DNA from 4 places in the Klebsiella sp. CSG-1 genome. Region 4 is predicted to be linked to each of the others. Evidence: predicted binding sites of a transcription regulator. Region 4 holds the regulator's gene; each other region holds the start of a gene.
The links. Region 4 encodes Fur, which represses iron uptake genes when iron is present. Its sites were predicted from a motif close to ATAATAATGAGAACNACTATCAA; they were not measured.
Positions count from the first base shown of each region.

Region 1: a site for Fur is predicted at 2,672-2,694, ahead of feoA (ferrous iron transporter A). Genes of this name have one in related genera too.
Region 2: a site for Fur is predicted at 1,999-2,021, ahead of AC007G_RS05310 (siderophore-interacting protein). Genes of this name have one in related genera too.
Region 3: a site for Fur is predicted at 2,023-2,045, ahead of AC007G_RS21555 (TonB-dependent siderophore receptor). Genes of this name have one in related genera too.

Region 1 is NZ_JBWNLD010000005.1:436,485-440,993, forward strand. Features, by position in the region: gene feoB (Fe(2+) transporter permease subunit FeoB) at 1-2,308, opposite strand, end outside; gene feoA (ferrous iron transporter A) at 2,338-2,565, opposite strand; gene AC007G_RS15280 (Tex family protein) at 2,973-4,509, opposite strand, start outside.
Region 2 is NZ_JBWNLD010000002.1:160,203-164,711, reverse strand. Features, by position in the region: gene AC007G_RS05315 (glycerone kinase) at 1-1,065, shown strand, start outside; gene AC007G_RS05310 (siderophore-interacting protein) at 1,177-1,950, opposite strand; gene AC007G_RS05305 (PadR family transcriptional regulator) at 2,188-2,751, shown strand; gene ygjG (putrescine aminotransferase) at 3,017-4,396, shown strand.
Region 3 is NZ_JBWNLD010000010.1:33,482-37,990, forward strand. Features, by position in the region: gene ldtC (L,D-transpeptidase LdtC) at 1-559, shown strand, start outside; gene bhsA (multiple stress resistance protein BhsA) at 774-1,031, opposite strand; gene AC007G_RS21550 (TetR/AcrR family transcriptional regulator) at 1,281-1,916, shown strand; gene AC007G_RS21555 (TonB-dependent siderophore receptor) at 2,161-4,347, shown strand; gene AC007G_RS21560 (glycine zipper 2TM domain-containing protein) at 4,403-4,509, opposite strand, start outside.
Region 4 is NZ_JBWNLD010000001.1:316,676-321,184, reverse strand. Features, by position in the region: gene AC007G_RS01605 (Gfo/Idh/MocA family protein) at 1-88, shown strand, start outside; gene AC007G_RS01600 (substrate-binding domain-containing protein) at 132-1,148, opposite strand; gene AC007G_RS01595 (phytanoyl-CoA dioxygenase family protein) at 1,293-2,438, shown strand; gene fur (ferric iron uptake transcriptional regulator) at 2,501-2,953, opposite strand; gene fldA (flavodoxin FldA) at 3,246-3,776, opposite strand; gene ybfE (LexA regulated protein) at 3,926-4,219, opposite strand; gene ybfF (esterase) at 4,353-4,509, opposite strand, start outside.

The DNA.
Region 1 (4,509 bases), on a different contig from region 4:
CGCCTGCCGGACTCTGACAGCAGGATGACGGCGTTTTACGCGTGGCCAGCAGAGAGATATCAACCCGGCTGCGTGCCCGGCGTAACAGAGCAAAGACCAGGATGTTAAACAGCACCACCGCCAGGATACACACCAGGCTGTAGCGCGGATGCTGGCTGAAACTCACGGTCTGGTAGTACAGCGTCGAGAGCGAGTAGGCGATGTTCAGTCCCCACAGGATGGAGAATGACATCCAGCCACGGCTGGATTCGCGAGCGATAGCCCCCATCACCGAGATGCACGGAATATAGAGCAGAACGAAAATCAGGTAGCTGTAGGCGGCGGCCGCGCTGCCGAATTTGCTGCCCATGACGCCCATGGCGCCGGTTTCCATTTCACCATCGCCTTTGCTGGCTTCGATAGGGTTAGCCAGGACGCTCAGGCTGAAGGTATCTTTCAGGCTCTGCCAGGTTTCGTCCAGCGCGGCCAGCAGTTCGTCGCCGAGGTGGAATTCCTGAGGATTAAACGCTTCGTTCTGAATGTCTTCGGCGGTGTAGAGCGTGTTCAGCGTGCCGACGACCACTTCTTTCGCCATTGCGCCGGTAAACAGCCCGACGGTGGCCTGCCAGTTGTCTTCATGCACGCCGATCGGTTTAAAAATCGGCGTGATAATACGACTGACGGAGGCCAGCGCCGAATCGTTAATGTTATCCACCAGCTTACCGTTGAGCGAGAAGCTGTTCAGGGCGCTAAGGAAGATACTGACGATGACGATAACTTTACCCGCGCGCAGCACAAAGCCTTTCAGCCGCTGCCAGGTCTGGATGACCAGGCTTTTGACATGCGGGACGTGGTAGACCGGCAGCTCCATCACAAACGGCGATGCTTCGCCGCGCATAATGGTGTGTTTGAGCATCAGACCGGTCAGGATAGCCATCACGATGCCGAGCAGATACAGCGAAAAGACCGCCAGCGCGCCATTCTGACCAAAGAATGCGGCGGCGAACACGGCGAAGATCGCCAGGCGCGCGCCGCAGGACATAAACGGCGCCATCATGATGGTCATCAGGCGTTCGCGAGGCGCATCCAGCGTGCGCGCGCCCATGACCGACGGCACGTTGCAGCCGAAGCCGACAATCAGCGGAACGAAGGATTTCCCCGGTAGCCCCAGCGCCTGCATCAAGCGGTCCATGACGAATGCCGCTCGCGCCATATAGCCGGAATCTTCAAGGAAGGAGAGGAACAGATACATCATGCCGATTTGCGGGACCAGCGGCAGCACGGTGTTGATACCGCCACCCAGCCCCTGGGCAAGGAAAACGGTTAGCCAGTCCGGTAAATGCAGGGTATAGCCCAGCCACTGAATACCGTGAATAAAGATAGCCACGGACCCGGCGTCAAAGATGGGTTGTAATGCGCCGCCGATGTTGATCGCCAGCAGGAACATCAGGTACATGACAAATAAGAAGATGGGCAGCCCCAGCACGCGGCTGAGGATGATTTTGTCCATCGCGGTGGTGAAACGGCTTGGCTCAGCGGTGAGCGTGTTGCTGACGGCATCGCAGATGGCGGCAATGCTCTGATAGCGGGCATCCGCGATATGCAGCGCCGGATCGTCAATTTCCGCGCTCAGATTTGTCAGGGCATCGTCGAGCTTATGCGCAGCGTTTCCGGCGTACTCGCGGCTGTAAATATCGCCCTCCAGCATCTGCAGACCCAGCCAGCAACGCTGACGCTGCGGGATCTCCCGCGCCATCTCCTGAGCCAGCTTTTCGGCTTCACGCAGCAGCGGCTGCGGGTAGTGCACCAGTTCAAGCGACGTATTTTGCTGGTGGCGGTCGACGGCCATTTTTAAGGCTTCGATACCGCGCCCGCGCGTCGAGACCAGCGGAATCACCGGGCAACCCAGGCGGGCGGCCAGCGCGTCAACGTCGATGCGGATTTTTTGCTTCTCGGCAATATCCAGCATATTCAACGCAACGATACAGGGGATGCCCAGCTCCAGTAGCTGCAGCGTCAGATAGAGGTTGCGTTCCAGATTTGAGGCGTCAACCACGTTAATCAGCATGTCGGCATCGCCGCTGAGGATATAGTGACAGGCGATCTGCTCATCTAAAGAGGTCTGTGAAGAGATCGTCGTCAGCGAATAGGTGCCGGGCAGGTCCACCAGCGTGACCTGGTGGTCAGTGGTGGTAAAGGCTCCTTCTTTGCGCTCGACGGTGACCCCGGCCCAGTTGCCGACGCGCTGACGGGCGCCGGTAAGCTGATTAAATAATGTTGTCTTGCCGGAGTTCGGATTACCAATTAAACCAAGAGTTAACTTTTTCATATTTCAGACTCTGCGTACCGGGTCAGGTGTTATTGTGCAACCGCTTCCAGTTCTATTAAATCGAGATCTTTTTTGCGTAATACCAGGCTTACACGCCGGGTTTCGATATGCACGGGATCGCCGAGCGGCGCGACGCGGACCACATTAAAAGAGGATCCTGGCAGCATTCCAAGGGACAACAGTTTCTGACGATAAGCCGGACTAATATCGCGAGAGAAACCCGTGATTTTCCACGCACTATCAGGAGTGAATTGCATAGGGCCTACCTGTAATCGCTAACTGAACGAGAGTTTACCGTGTGCGGTCATCGCGCAGCACCGGGGAGCATAGTCAACGGAGAAGAAGATATATTTACTATGAATGATGATAATGATAATGGTTTTTATCATCAATACATAAATGGTTTAATAATCGACATTTGCCGGAAATATACTGTTTTTTTGATATGACGCAAGGTCTGCACTGTAGCGATAAATAAGGGTAATATTTATTTTGTCATTTAATGTGTAATTAAGGTTTCATTGGTTAACAAAATGAAATCTTAATAAATAACTTATTTACTCGCCTGTATTAACCGGAGCTAATCGGTTTTCGGAGTATACCAACACGGGGTCAGAGAATAAGGGCGGGGAAATGGCCCCTGCAATGAGGGGCCGGGAAAAGATTAGCGTTTTTTACCCATGGCCGCTGCCAGCGCGTCCATCATGGCGCTGTTGCCAGCTGACTGCGCCTCACGGCCGCGCGGTTTAGCCGTCTTCGCCGCCGGGCGGTTGCCCTGCGCACGATCGCTCCCGCCGCCGCGCCGGGCGTTACTCTCGCCTGGCTGCTCGTCCAGACGCATGGTCAGTGCGATGCGTTTACGCTGCAGGTCGACCTCCATCACTTTAACCTGCACGATGTCGCCAGCTTTGACGACGGTATGCGGATCGTCGACGAATTTATTCGACAGCGACGAAATATGCACCAGACCATCCTGGTGTACGCCGATATCGACAAAGGCGCCAAAGTTAGTGACGTTGGTGACCGCACCTTCAAGTACCATGCCCGGCAGCAGGTCGTTCATGGTTTCCACACCATCGGCGAACTTCGCGGTTTTAAACTCCGGACGCGGGTCGCGACCAGGTTTTTCCAGCTCTTTGATGATGTCGGTGACGGTTGGCACACCGAATTTGTCATCGGTGAAGTCGGCCGCTTTCAGATTGCGTAACTCGCTGCTGTTGCCCATCAGATCGTTTAACGCCTGCCGGGTGGCGGCCAGAATGCGCTCGACGATAGGGTATGCTTCCGGGTGAACGGTGGAGGCGTCCAGCGGGTTGTCGCCGTGGTTGATGCGCAGGAACCCGGCGCACTGCTCGAAGGCTTTGGGACCCAGGCGGCTGACTTTCAGCAGCTGCTGACGGTTCTGGAACTGGCCGTTTTCATCACGCCAGGCGACGATGTTCTGCGCCATCATCCGCGTCAGGCCCGCTACGCGGGTGAGCAGTGGCACGGATGCGGTATTCAGATCCACGCCGACGGCGTTAACACAGTCTTCGACCACCGCATCCAGCTTGCGCGCCAGCTGTGACTGGCTGACGTCGTGCTGGTACTGGCCCACGCCGATGGACTTCGGATCGATTTTAACCAGCTCGGCCAGCGGATCTTGCAGACGGCGGGCGATTGAAACAGCGCCGCGCAGAGAAACATCGAGGTCCGGGAACTCCAGGGCCGCCAGCTCGGAAGCCGAGTAGACGGAGGCCCCGGCTTCGCTGACGATCACTTTCTGCGCGGTGACTTTCGGGAACTGTTGCTGCACATCGAGGAAGAAGCGCTCGGTTTCGCGGGAGGCGGTGCCGTTGCCGATAGCAACCAGCTCAACGTTGTGTTTTTCACACAGCGCTGCGACGACAACCGCCGCTTTGGCAGCCTGCCCGGTGTGCGGATAGATGGTGTCTGTGGCAACCAGTTTACCGGTGCCATCTACCACGGCGACTTTCACGCCGGTACGCAGACCCGGGTCGAGGCCCATCGTGGCGCGCAACCCGGCGGGGGCGGCCATCAGCAGATCGTGCAGGTTACGGGCAAACACGTTGATGGCTTCATCTTCCGCGCGTTCACGCACGGTGCCCATCAGCTCGGTCTCCAGGTGCATCAGTACCTTGATGCGCCATGTCCAGCTGACAACCCCTTTTCGCCAGCTGTCGGCTGCGGCGTTGTTCAAC
Region 2 (4,509 bases), on a different contig from region 4:
CATCTGCCGCAGGAGGCTGAAACGGCGCCACGCCACCATCCCGATCGGGCAGAACTGGGCATGGGCATCCATGGTGAACCCGGCGCCTCGGTCATCGCCACTCAGAACAGCGCGCAGATTGTCCGCCTGATGGTGGAGAAACTGACCGCCGCCCTGCCGCAAACCGGCCGCCTGGCGGTGATGCTTAACAACCTCGGCGGCGTGTCGGTGGCGGAAATGGCGATTCTGACCCGTGAGCTGGCCGACACGCCGCTCCATCAGCGGATCGACTGGCTGATTGGCCCGGCGTCGCTGGTGACGGCGCTGGATATGAAAGGTTTCTCGATAACCGCCATCGTACTGGAGGAGAGCATTGAAAAGGCGCTGCTTTCCGCTGTGGAAACAGCCAGCTGGCAGGCGCCGGTACAGCCGCGGGCCATCGAGGTGATGCCCTCTTCTCTGCGTAGCACCCGCGTGGCGTTCCAGCCTTCGGACAATCACGACGTGGCGGGCTATGTCGGGCGGATAACCAGTACCCTGTCTGACCTGGAGACGCACCTGAATGCGCTGGATGCCAAAGTCGGCGATGGCGATACCGGCTCCACCTTTGCCGCAGGCGCGCGCGATATTGCCGACCTGCTGCGGCGCCAGCAGCTGCCGCTGGGCGATCTCGCGACCCTGTTCGCCCTGATCGGTGAACGTCTGACCGTGGTGATGGGGGGTTCCAGCGGCGTGCTGATGTCGATCTTCTTTACCGCCGCCGGGCAGAAGCTGGAACAAGGCGCCGGCGTCGCGGAAGCGTTAAACGCCGGTCTGGCGCAAATGAAGTTTTACGGCGGGGCGGATGAGGGCGATCGCACGATGATTGATGCGCTACAGCCGGCGCTGGCGTCGCTGCTTGTCGCACCGATGGATTTACAGGCGGCGTTTGCCGCGGCGGAAGCGGGCGCCGAACGCACCTGCCACGCCAGCAAAGCTAACGCCGGGCGCGCGTCGTACCTTAACAGCGACAGCCTGCTGGGCAATATGGATCCGGGCGCCCACGCGGTAGCGCAGGTCTTCAAAACGCTGGCGGAACACCGCTAAGGCTGCGCCCTCAGCAGCGGAATATCCCGGCAACGCGACGCTGAGCCGGGCGAGAGAACGGAATAGCCGCTATCCCGGGCAACGTGCTGACGCCGTAGCCCGGGAATCAGGCTATTTACTGTGCCAGTAGGCCTGGGAACGCACCAGCTGAGGGTCAATTTGGTCATTTTCAAACCGCCCGAGCAGCGATTTCACCACCGCGCCTTCACCGGTCACCCAGATAAAATAATCTTCCGTGGGCACGCTCACCTGCGCCAGACGTTCAGCCACGACCGATGAATGATGGCCGACGATCCACTCAATATTAAAGCCCTGCAAATCTGCCAGATAATCTTTATACGATGCGTCGCCGATCGTCACCAGCGCCGTAACCTGCGGGCGCACGGGCAGGCGGCTGAGGCCCAGCAGACGGCGGCGTAGCGCAGGCATACCGGATTCATCGCAGACATACAGCTGCCAGGCATAATCCTCCGGCACCACCAGCGAACCGCGCGGACCACCAATCACCAGCTTATCGCCGACGTTTGCCGCCAGCGCCCAGCTGCTGGCGATACCGCCGTCGTGGATGAAGAAGTCATAGGCCAGTTCATGACGTTCGGCATCATACAGCGGCGTGTAGTCTCGGGTTGCCGGACGGACGCCGTCGCCCCAGTTAATGCCCTCTTCCGTCACCTGCGGCGGCGTAAACGCGGCGCCGGCTTCCGGGAAAAAGAGTTTGGTATGGTCGTCAAAACCCTGGGAGACAAAACCTTCCAGCGCCTCTCCGCCCAGCACAATGCGCTGGAAGGCGGCGCCGACGCGCTCAACGCGCAGCACGGTTAACTCGCGAAAACGCAGCTCATTGCGAACGCGTTTCGGGTACTGAGGTTCTTTCGTTTTTATCATTGTCATTCGCCTTCGTGAGATTTATAGATATATCTAAACTTTACCCAAATGATAATGATTGCCATTAAAAAAGAATGCAAGTTTTTTTTGATATAGCCGTCGCAAAAAGCAATAAAGTACAAATGACAAAATAAAATCATTTAAAATCAATTAATTATTAAAATATTTAGATTCATGCTTGCTAAGCTTTATTTTTTAGATATAAATTAGATATATCAAAACATACAGGAGCAAACTATGCGACATCATCATGAAGAAGGTCGTGGGCCACGTGGCCACCACGGTGAACACAGCGAACGCGGGGAGCATGGCCGCCGGGGTGGCGGCGGTGGCGGACGCCGTCAGCGTTTCTTTGGCCACGGCGAACTGCGTCTGGTGATCCTCGACATCCTCACCCGCAACGCCAGCCACGGCTACGAGTTGATTAAAGAGATAGAAAACCTGACCCAGGGCAACTACAGCCCAAGTCCGGGCGTGATCTATCCAACCCTCGATCTCCTTCAGGATCAGGGTCTTATCAGCGTCGAAGAGGAAAATGGCCGCAAAAAAATCGCCATAACCGCAGAGGGCAGCCTTCTGCATGCCGAGAATCAGGAACAGCTCGGCCATATTCAGGAACGTTTGCAGGCCCGTATGGTCGGCTGTGAACTGCGGAAAAACCCGCAAATGAAGCGGGCGCTGGAGAACTTTAAAGCCGTTCTGGATTTAAAAGTTAATCAGCAGGCCATTAGCGAGACCCAGTTGAAACAGATTGTCGCCGTCATTGACCGCGCGGCCATGGAGATTTCCCAGCTCGATTAATCTCTTCGGGGGGATGCCTGTCCCCCCTCTGCCCCCATATTGGGCAATCTGCACCACCAGGCGGCACGCGGTGGAATGCCTCCAGACGGGTAGCGTCCCCCGCTCAGGAGTAAAACATGCCAAAAATATCGCCGTGAGATTAAATTTCGTGCAAATGCGCTTTCGCGCTGCGTTTATCCCGATTTTCAGCTGCCGTGCCGAAGTGGCGTAATCCCTGCAATACTTAATGCAGTATCATGTGATACGCCCGTCCCAGGAGCTCACTTTGAACAGGTTACCTTCCAGCGCATCGGCTCTGGCCTGCAGCGCACACGCACTGAATCTCATTGAGAAGCGAACGCTTGATCATGAGGAGATGAAAGCACTTAACCAGGAGGTCAGGGAATATTTTAAAGAGCATGTGAATCCCGGTTTTTTAGAGTACCGAAAATCGGTTACCGCTGGCGGGGATTACGGAGCCGTAGAGTGGCAAGCGGGAGGGTTAAATACGCTTGTCGACACTCAGGGACAAGAGTTTGTCGATTGCCTGGGTGGCTTTGGAATTTTTAATGTAGGGCACCGTAATCCAGTTGTGATTTCCGCCGTCGAGCATCAGCTCGCTAAACAACCTCTTCATAGTCAGGAACTGCTTGACCCGCTGCGGGCCATGCTGGCAAAAACGCTGGCCGCGTTAACCCCCGGCAAGCTGAAATACAGCTTCTTCTGTAACAGCGGTACAGAGTCGGTCGAAGCGGCGCTGAAGCTCGCTAAAGCCTACCAGTCGCCGCGCGGTAAATTTACGTTTGTGGCCACCAGCGGCGCTTTCCATGGTAAGTCGCTGGGCGCGCTATCGGCCACCGCGAAATCGACATTCCGTAAGCCTTTTATGCCGCTACTCCCAGGGTTCCGTCACGTGCCGTTCGGCGATATCAACGCGATGCGTACTCTGCTGAGCGAGTGTAAAAAAACCGGTGATGATGTCGCGGCGGTGATCCTTGAGCCGATCCAGGGTGAAGGAGGCGTGATCCTGCCGCCGCAGGGCTACCTGCCCGCGGTGCGTAAGCTGTGCGATGAGTTTGGCGCGCTGCTGATCCTCGACGAAGTGCAAACCGGCATGGGGCGCACCGGCAAAATGTTTGCCTGCGAGCACGAAAACGTTCAGCCGGACATTCTGTGCCTCGCCAAAGCGCTCGGCGGCGGCGTGATGCCAATTGGCGCAACGGTGGCGACCGAAGAGGTGTTCTCGGTGCTGTTCGACAACCCGTTCCTGCACACCACCACCTTCGGCGGTAATCCGCTGGCCTGTGCTGCGGCGCTGGCCACGATCAACGTCCTGCTGACGCAGAATCTGCCGGCCCAGGCGGAGCAGAAAGGTGAGCTGTTGCTGAACGGCTTCCATCAACTGTCCCGCGAATACCCGGATCTGGTGAATGAAGTTCGCGGTAAAGGGATGCTGATGGCGATTGAGTTCGTGGATAACGAAATCGGCTACAACTTCGCCAGCGAGATGTTCCGCCAGCGGGTGCTGGTGGCCGGAACGTTGAATAATGCCAAAACCATTCGTATTGAACCGCCGCTGACGCTGACGATTGAGCAGTGTGAACAGGTCATCAAAGCGGCGAGTAAAGCGCTGGCGGCCCTGCGGGTATCTGTGGAGCAAGCCTGAAGATAGTCAACAAAAGCCCGGCGAAAACGATGTTCGCCGGGCTTTTTTACGCCTGCCATTCCGTCATACCGGCCAGACCAATGCCGTACTGCCCGACTTTCACCTTCATGTCA
Region 3 (4,509 bases), on a different contig from region 4:
TACCCTTACTCCGACGATGATCACCACCGTCTCCGACAAGCGCGCAAATCCAACCTGGACGCCGACGGCGAATATTCGCGCACGGTATAAAGCGATGGGAATAGAACTCCCGGGCGTGGTACCTGCCGGGCCGGATAACCCGATGGGGCACCATGCTATCCGCCTTGCGGCCTACGGCGGCGTCTATCTGCTGCACGGCACGAATGCCGATTTTGGCATCGGAATGCGCGTAAGCTCCGGCTGTATCCGCCTGCGCGATGACGACATCAAAACCCTGTTTAACCTCGTTACCCCAGGGACTAAAGTCAATATTATCAATACGCCAGTAAAAGTCTCCGTGGAGCCTGACGGCAGGCGTCTGGTGGAAATCCATCAGCCGCTGTCCAAACACTTAAATGACGATCCGCAGACGCTGCCGATAGTCCTGAATAGCGAGATGTCGGCGTTTAAGCAGGCCGCGCAGACCGACCAGACGGTGATGGATCGTGCGATGGCGCTGCGTTCGGGTATGCCGATTGACGTTACCCGTCATCACAATACTGGCGAACAGTCATTGTAAGCGCTTAGACAGAAATAAAAAAACCGCCCCAGGGGGCGGTTTTTTTATGGGATAACAAACGGGGTAAAACGATAGTGCGACGCTTCGCGGTTTCATAAAGGGGTGAAAACCGCGTCACGTAAGTGGCATAACAGGAAACAACTTACTGCTCGCGGCCTGATAAAGGGGTCAGGGGGCGCGTTTTGTCAGTGGCATGACAGGGGTAAAACGAAACTTATTTGTAGATAACCGCAGTGCCATGCAGGGTGTTTGGACCCGTTACTGAGGTGATACGAAAAGAGGTGGCGCCCATTTCTTCCGCTTTCTGCGCCAGCTGGTCTTCCAGCGAGCCCAGGTTTGTCCCGGCGGAGGCAGAAACGGTACCGATTTTGTGTTGGCCGGCAGGTGTGGACTGCACTTCAACAGCCGCGAAGCTGGCGAAAGAAAGAGAGCTCAGCACGGCGGCAAGCGTCAGCGTTTTGATGTTTTTCATGATTATTATACCTATGCAGATGATTTTTTTAGTAGGGTCGCAAGAATTAACTTAACGATCGATAGGTAAATAATAATGTGACCTATATCACACGTCAATGAATTTTTATAACGATCGTTTATTTATTTATAAACAACTTAAAATTCATACATATATGAATTATTTATTTTTGCGGGCTCAGCGCTGGAAGGTTGTAAGGTTTATTTTTATAATGCCTCTTCAACAAACCAACATAGGTACAGCGGCATCATGACAACTGACGTTCAAAGTTGCACAAAAAAAAGCCGTGGCCGACCCAAAGTGTTCGACAAGGAAGCGGCGCTGGATAAGGCTATGGCACTTTTCTGGCAGCACGGCTACGAGGCAACTTCTCTTGCCGATCTGGTGGAGGCGACCGGGGCAAAAGCACCGACGCTGTACGCTGAGTTCGTCAACAAGGAAGGGTTATTTCGCGCGGTTCTGGATCGCTATATTTCACGTTTTGCCGCCAGACACGAAGCGCTGTTGTTTGCCGAAGAAAAATCAGTTGATCAGGCGCTGCGAGACTATTTCACCGCCATTGCCACCTGCTTTACCAGTAAAGACACGCCGGCAGGCTGTTTTATGATCAATACGTCCGCGGCGCTGGCGGCATCATCTACCGCGATCGCCAATACCATTAAGTCGCGGCACGCGATGCAGGAACAAACGCTGACCCAGTTCCTCCAGCAGCGGCAGCTGCGCGGCGAACTGCCGCAAAACGGCGATGTGCGACAGCTGGCGCAGTTCTTAAACTGCGTGTTGCAAGGGATGTCCATCAGCGCACGCGAAGGGGCTGATTTCACCAGGCTGATGCAAATCGCCGATACCACCCTGCGGCTGTGGCCGCAAATCCTCCAGCACTAATCTGCGCTTCCCCGGTGACAATCGCCACCGGGTTTTCCCCTGTCTTTCCTGATTAACCCCAGTTTTACTCATGTTTTCACACTGTTACGTATCAATTTTGTTGTAAATGATATTGATAACAATAATCACTACGTGCAAAATCCGCTTTTAAGTTTTTCTGCTTATTTCCATCTGTAACAACCGATGCGCCCGCATCGAACACTAAAAACAACATGACTGCAGTTAACTCATAAAAGGAATGCGTATGAACAAGCGTCTCTGGGTGCTTAACCCACTGCTGCTGGCCACCGCCCTGCCCGCCTTTGCCGCGCAGGCGGAAGAAGAAAACATTATCGTTAGCGCCAACCGAACTCACCGCACCGTCGCCGAAATGGCGCAAACCACGTGGGTTATCGAAGGTCAGGAGATAGAACAACAGGTTCAGGGAGGAAAGGAGTTCAAAGACGTCCTGGCCCAGTTGATTCCCGGAATTGATGTCAGCAGCCAGGGACGAACCAACTACGGAATGAACATGCGTGGACGGGCCATCGTGGTGCTGATCGACGGCGTTCGCCTCAACTCTTCCCGTACCGACAGCCGTCAGCTCGACGCTATCGACCCGTTCAACATTGAGCATATTGAAGTCATCTCCGGCGCCACTTCGCTGTATGGCGGCGGCAGTACCGGCGGCCTGATCAATATCGTGACCAAAAAAGGGCAGCAGGAACGCCAGGTGGATCTGGAATTAGGCGGCAAAAGCGGATTTGCCAACAGCAACGATCACGACGAACGCGTGGCGGCGGCGGTCAGCGGCGGCACCGACCATGCTTCCGGACGGTTATCGGTGGCTTATCAGCGCTTTGGCGGCTGGTATGATGGCAATAACGATGCGCTGGTCCTCGATAATACGCAGACCGGCCTGCAGCACTCGGATCGCCTCGATGTCATGGGCACCGGCACCATCAACATCGACGATAACCGTCAGCTGCAGCTGGTGACGCAATACTATAAAAGCCAGGGCGATGATTACGGCCTGTATCTCGGCAAAAACATGTCGGCCGTCACCGGTGAGGGCAAAGCCTATACCACCGACGGGCTTAATTCCGACCGCGTTCCTGGTACCGAACGGCATCTGATTAGCCTGCAATACTCCGATGCCGATTTCTATGGCCAGAATCTGGTCAGCCAGATCTATTATCGCGACGAGTCGCTGACCTTTTACCCCTTCCCGACGCTCACCAAAGGTCAGGTCAGCAGCTTCTCCTCATCTAAACAGGATACCGATCAGTACGGTGCGAAGATTACCCTTAACAGCCAACCGCTTGACGGCTGGGATCTGACCTGGGGGCTGGATGCCGATCATGAGACCTTTAATGCCAACCAGATGTTCTTCGATCTGAACACTTCGATGGCGTCAGGCGGCCTGCACAACGAGTCTATCTACACGACAGGACGCTACCCGGGCTATAGCATTACAAACCTGGCGCCGTTCCTGCAAAGTAGTTATGACCTGAATGATATTTTCACCCTGAGCGGCGGCGTGCGCTATCAATGGACGGAAAACCGGGTTGATGATTTTGTCGGCTACGCCCAGCAGCAGGATGTCGCCAGCGGCAAAGTGAACTCGGCCGATGCCATCCCGGGCGGTAAAACGGATTATGATAACTTCCTGTTTAACGCCGGTATTGTCGCCCACCTCACCGACCGCCAGCAGACCTGGTTTAACTTCTCGCAGGGCGTCGAGCTGCCGGACCCGGGTAAATACTATGGTATCGGCAAATACGGCGCGGCGGTCAACGGCAACTATCCCCTGCTGTCGAGCGTCAACGTGGGTGATTCGCCGCTGCAGGGGATCAAAGTCAACTCCTACGAACTGGGCTGGCGTTACACCGGCGATAACCTGCGCACGCAGCTGGCGGCATACTACTCCACCTCGGACAAAACCATTGTCGTTAACCGCACCGATATGACGATCGACGTCCAGTCCGACAAGCGGCGTATTTACGGCGTGGAAGGGGCCGTCGATTACTTCTTCCCGGATAGCGACTGGAGCACAGGTGCGAACTTCAACGTGCTGAAATCTCAGGTGAAGAGTGACGGTAGCTGGCAGAAATGGGATGTGACTCTCGCTTCGCCATCTAAAGCCACCGCCTGGGTCGGCTGGGCGCCGGATCCGTGGTCGCTGCGCGTGCAAACCCAGCAGGTATTCGACCTGAGCGATGCCAGCGGTAATAAGCTCGACGGCTATAATACCGTAGACTTTATCGGCAGCTATGCGCTCCCGGTGGGCAAACTGACCTTCAGCATCGAGAACCTGCTGAACGAAGACTATGTCACCATCTGGGGACAGCGCGCCCCGCTGCTCTACAGCCCGACCTACGGCAGCAGTTCACTGTATGAATACAAAGGTCGCGGCCGTACCTTTGGCCTGAACTACGCCGTCAGCTTCTGATAAAAAAAGCCCCTCAGCCTGAGTGCAGGAGGGGCAAATAACAGTCACGTCTTTTTTACGCTTTGTTGTTGAGGACCAGCTGGCCGTTACTGTCCAGCGGAATCTGCGTCCCGGGATCGTGTTCCATGCGGATTTTTCCCTGCTGTTCGCCAATTTTGTAGG
Region 4 (4,509 bases):
TGATGGTCTTAAAGGCGTGGCGTTTGTCGAGGCGGTTGTCGACAGCCATGAGCAGGGGTCGCTGTGGGTCACGCCAGCATACCGCTGAGGCGATGTGGATGCGCACTCTTCACCGACTGCGCATCTTCCTTTCAGGTATACATATTGAACCGGGTGATGATGTTGATCCGTGAATAGGGTTTGAGCGAGTCGCCCTCAGGGATAAAACCGTGGAAGGCCAGCAAAGAGCGGAATGCGGTCTGCGCATCCAGCTGCAGATTGTGTTCTATCAGCGCATCGATTTTCCCCGCCTGCATCAGTGCCCGGTTTTCCCGGTCAAAATCATGGCCGATAAAGGTCTTTATGCGTCGGTTTCTCTCGGCGAAGGCGCGGATAATCCCCGCGTTACCGCCGCCGACGGTATAGACCGCTTCGGTATGCGGATGAGCATCAAGGTACTGGCACAGACAGGCGTACATCTGATGGTCAATGCCTAGTCCGCCGGCGACGACATTGATGCTGTTGCGCGGGGCAAACTGTTCAATTCCCGAGATAAATCCGGCAATACGCTCCCGCTCTCCGATGAAATCATTGCTGCCGGTGACGGCGGCGATTTGAGTGCTGTCGGCGCCCAGCCACTTTGACATCAAAAATGCCGCGGCTTTGCCCGCATCAACATTATCCATGCCGATGTAGCGCAGACGGGCGCTGGACGGAATGTCGGTGACGATGGTGACAACCGGCACGCGGCGTTTGAGCAAAGCGTCGATGGTGGAAACCAGCGAGGGGGAGTTCATGGCCTTTAAAATCACGCCGTGGCTGCTGAGCGCGCATTTTTTCAGCAGCGCGTTCATCTCTCGCTCGCTGATGTCCTCGTAACAGTGGAAGCGGAGCTGAATGCGAAAGGGGTTAAAGCTGGCTAACTGGCTGCTGAGCGCCTCCCTGACCAGCTCGCTAAAGCGTTCAGGGGTATGCATGATGACATCGAAATAGATCGTTCTTCCCTGGGCGAGCCCGGACTTTTGCAGCAGTTCCAGATCGGCCAGAGCCTGCTGAATGCGATGCAGCGTTTGCGGGTGTACCTGCCCCCGATGATGTAGCGCCCGGTCGATCGTGGCGAGACTCAGTCCTGACTGAGCGGCTATCTGCTTTTGGGTAAATTTTGCCATCGATCACATGAGGTTTTTATGAGGTGTTTTTGAGGTTCTTGATGTGGAGTCTAGCTGCTAAGTTATTTCTTAACAACGTTCGTTTTCGAGACGTTGAACAAAAAAATAACCGCCGTCTGGCACCCTTACCCCGTGGAGCTACTCATGACATCGCAATATTTTGTCCGACCCGATCGGGCCTCAGTTGAGGATTTCAACATCTTCTGTCAGCAGCAGGTGAACAAACAAGACTATCCGCTGGTCAGCGAAGTCGCTGAGGAAGTTCTGATTTACGACCATGACGTGTTAGCGCAGGTCGCGGCGACCAATAAACATGCGGTATTAAGCGAGCTACATCAGGGGCTCTCTTACGGTCCCGGCGTGCTGGTGGTACGCGGGCTTTATCAGGATATGGATGTCATCGACCGCGCTTCGGCGGTGTTTGAAACCATCATGGCCGATGAGTCTCGCACCCGGGTTCAGGCTGACCACTTTTCTCGCGCGGGGAACAATGGCCGGATCTGGAATGCGTTACAAAAGCTGGCGGAGCGTAGCCCGCAGACCTTCTGCGACTACTATGCTAATGAAATGCTTGGGTTAATTTGTCAGGCGTGGTTGGGACCTGCGTGGCGAATGACCGCTCAGGTTAACCAGGTACGCCCTGGCGGCGAAGCGCAGCAGCCCCATCGCGATTATCATCTCGGCTTTCAGCAGGGCGAGTTTGTTGCCGAGTTTCCCATCCCTGCGCAGATTCTGTCGCAGTATTTGACGTTACAAGGGGCGGTTGCGCACAGCGATATGCCGCTGGCGTCAGGGCCTACGCGCCTGCTGCCGTTTTCGCATCAGTATGAGCTCGGCTATATGGCCTACCGCCAGCCGGAGTTCGTCGACTACTTTAACCAGCACTATGTTCAGTTGCCGTTGCAAAAAGGCGACGGGCTGTTTTTTAACCCGGCGTTGTTTCATGCCGCCGGGAACAACACGACGACTGATCATGTTCGCACCGCTAATCTTTTGCAGATCTCCTCGGCGTTCGGCGTCCCGATGGAAGATGTGAACCATGAGCTGGTGTTGAAAAAAATCTATCCCCAGCTTCAGGACGGACAATATCGCGCGGGCGATTTTCAGGCGCTGATTGCCGTGGCTGCCCGGGGCTACTCATTCCCCACCAATCTTGATACCGACCCGCCATTAGGTGGAATGGTCCCGAAAACCCAACAGACTCTGGTGCGGGAAGCGCTGGCAAACCGGTGGGATGAGGAACAGTTTACTCGTGCTCTCGACGAGCATACCGCGCGCAGAAAAGGGTAGGCGTTTGCACATAAAAAAAGCCAACCGTCAGGTTGGCTTTTTGCGGTCCGCGCGGTGGGAAATTACTTTTCCAGCGCGTCGTGTGCATGTTCATCTTCGCGGCAGTCGCCTTCCGCACAGTGGCCGTAAAGATACAGGCTGTGGTTGGTCAGACGGATGCCATGGCGGTGGGCGATTTCACGCTGACGCGCTTCGATAGACTCATCGCTGAATTCGATCACTTTGCCACAATCGAGGCAAATAAGGTGATCGTGATGGTGCTGCTGGGTCAGTTCGAAAACAGATTTACCGCCTTCGAAGTTGTGACGAGTCACAATGCCAGCATCATCAAACTGGTTCAGCACGCGATAAACAGTAGCGAGACCAATTTCTTCACCCATGTCGATCAGGCGCTTGTATAAATCTTCCGCACTGACGTGATGGTTATCCGGTTCCTGCAGGACTTCCAGGATCTTTAATCGTGGAAGTGTGACTTTCAGGCCAGCCTTCTTTAATGCGGTATTGTTGTCAGTCATGCGGAATCTGTCCTGTTGCTAAACGATCTACTTCCATCAGCGGAAGTAATACAGAGAATCACCCGATGCAATGCGTCTCATTATAGAACTGCCATCGTTAAATGAAAACTGCAAGTATCGGGCCTTGTATGCTGTCAAAAACGAGGTCCCAGCTACAAACTGCGTCACCTGACCTCGTTAAATCAGAGGACATTGTACAGATATGTGATTAAAAGTTAAAAACTTGTAGCTATTAGTTTGATTGCTTCTATCTATTAATGCGGCGAAATTTAACGGTAACGCCGCACAATCATCAGGCGTTTTTGATTTCTTCGAGATGCAGCTCTTCAGAGACCTGCTTAACCCACTTAGTCACGCGTTCGTTGGTCAGCTCCGGCTGGCGGTCTTCATCGATAGCCAGACCGACGAAGTGATCGTCATCCGCCAGGCCTTTAGAAGCTTCAAAATGATAGCCCGCAGTCGGCCAGTGGCCAACGATGGTGGCGCCGCGCGGTTCAATGATGTCGCGGATGGTGCCCAGCGCGTCACAGAAGTATTCCGCGTAGTCTTCCTGATCGCCGCAGCCAAACAGCGCAACCAGTTTACCGTTAAAGTCGACCTCTTCCAGCGTCGGGAAAAAGTCATCCCAGTCGCACTGAGCTTCACCGTAGTACCAGGTCGGAATGCCGAGCAGCAGGATGTCGTAGGCTTCCAGATCTTCTTTGCTGCTCTTGGCAATGTCGTGAACATCAGCAACATCTTTACCAAGCTGCTTCTGAATCATTTTTGCAATATTCTCGGTGTTGCCCGTGTCGCTGCCAAAAAAGATGCCGATGATTGCCATGAGTAAAATAACCTCTTGAAACTTAATGATGTGGTAGTGGCGTAATGCCCGCAGATAACGGCAATCATAGCAGAACAGGAGAGGGCGCGGAAACAGCAATCACGCCCGACTGCACACTCTGCTACATGAAAGTGTTTTTTTGAGGATTTTCAGGCTTTATCCCGGCTGTGCAGGGTTGCCAGCTGGTTCATCAGCATCTCTTCGATCAAATCGCTGCGGTTCATATTGCGAGCTTCCGCCAGTTCGTTGAGCGCATCAACCGCTTCAGCGTTGAGTTTTAACTCCACACGCTTCAGGCCGCGAACTTTATCGCGTTTGAGCTGATTGCGTTTATTTATGCGCAGTTGTTCATCGCGCGAAAGCGGATTGGTCTTTGGTCTACCCGGGCGACGCTCGGTTGCGAACAAATCTAATGTCGTACGGTCCGTTTGTTCTTTTGCCATGATTCAGAGTGACTTCGGGGAAACAAGTTGCCGGGCTATAGCCGACACAGATAGCGCGCCATAATACATCAGGCGAACCGCTGCGCCAACGACCGCGGGCATTCTGCAGCGCGGTCGGGCAGTTTTTAGCCAGTTAAGCCTGCAAAGCGGTCAGATAGCGACGAATGGCGCGCAGGACGGCTTCCGGTTTCTCCGCATGTACCCAGTGGCCGGCGCCGGCGATGACGTGCGCCCGCGCCTGTGGGAACTGGGCGAGCAGGGTATCGCGATAGTCATCGGTGACGTAGGGG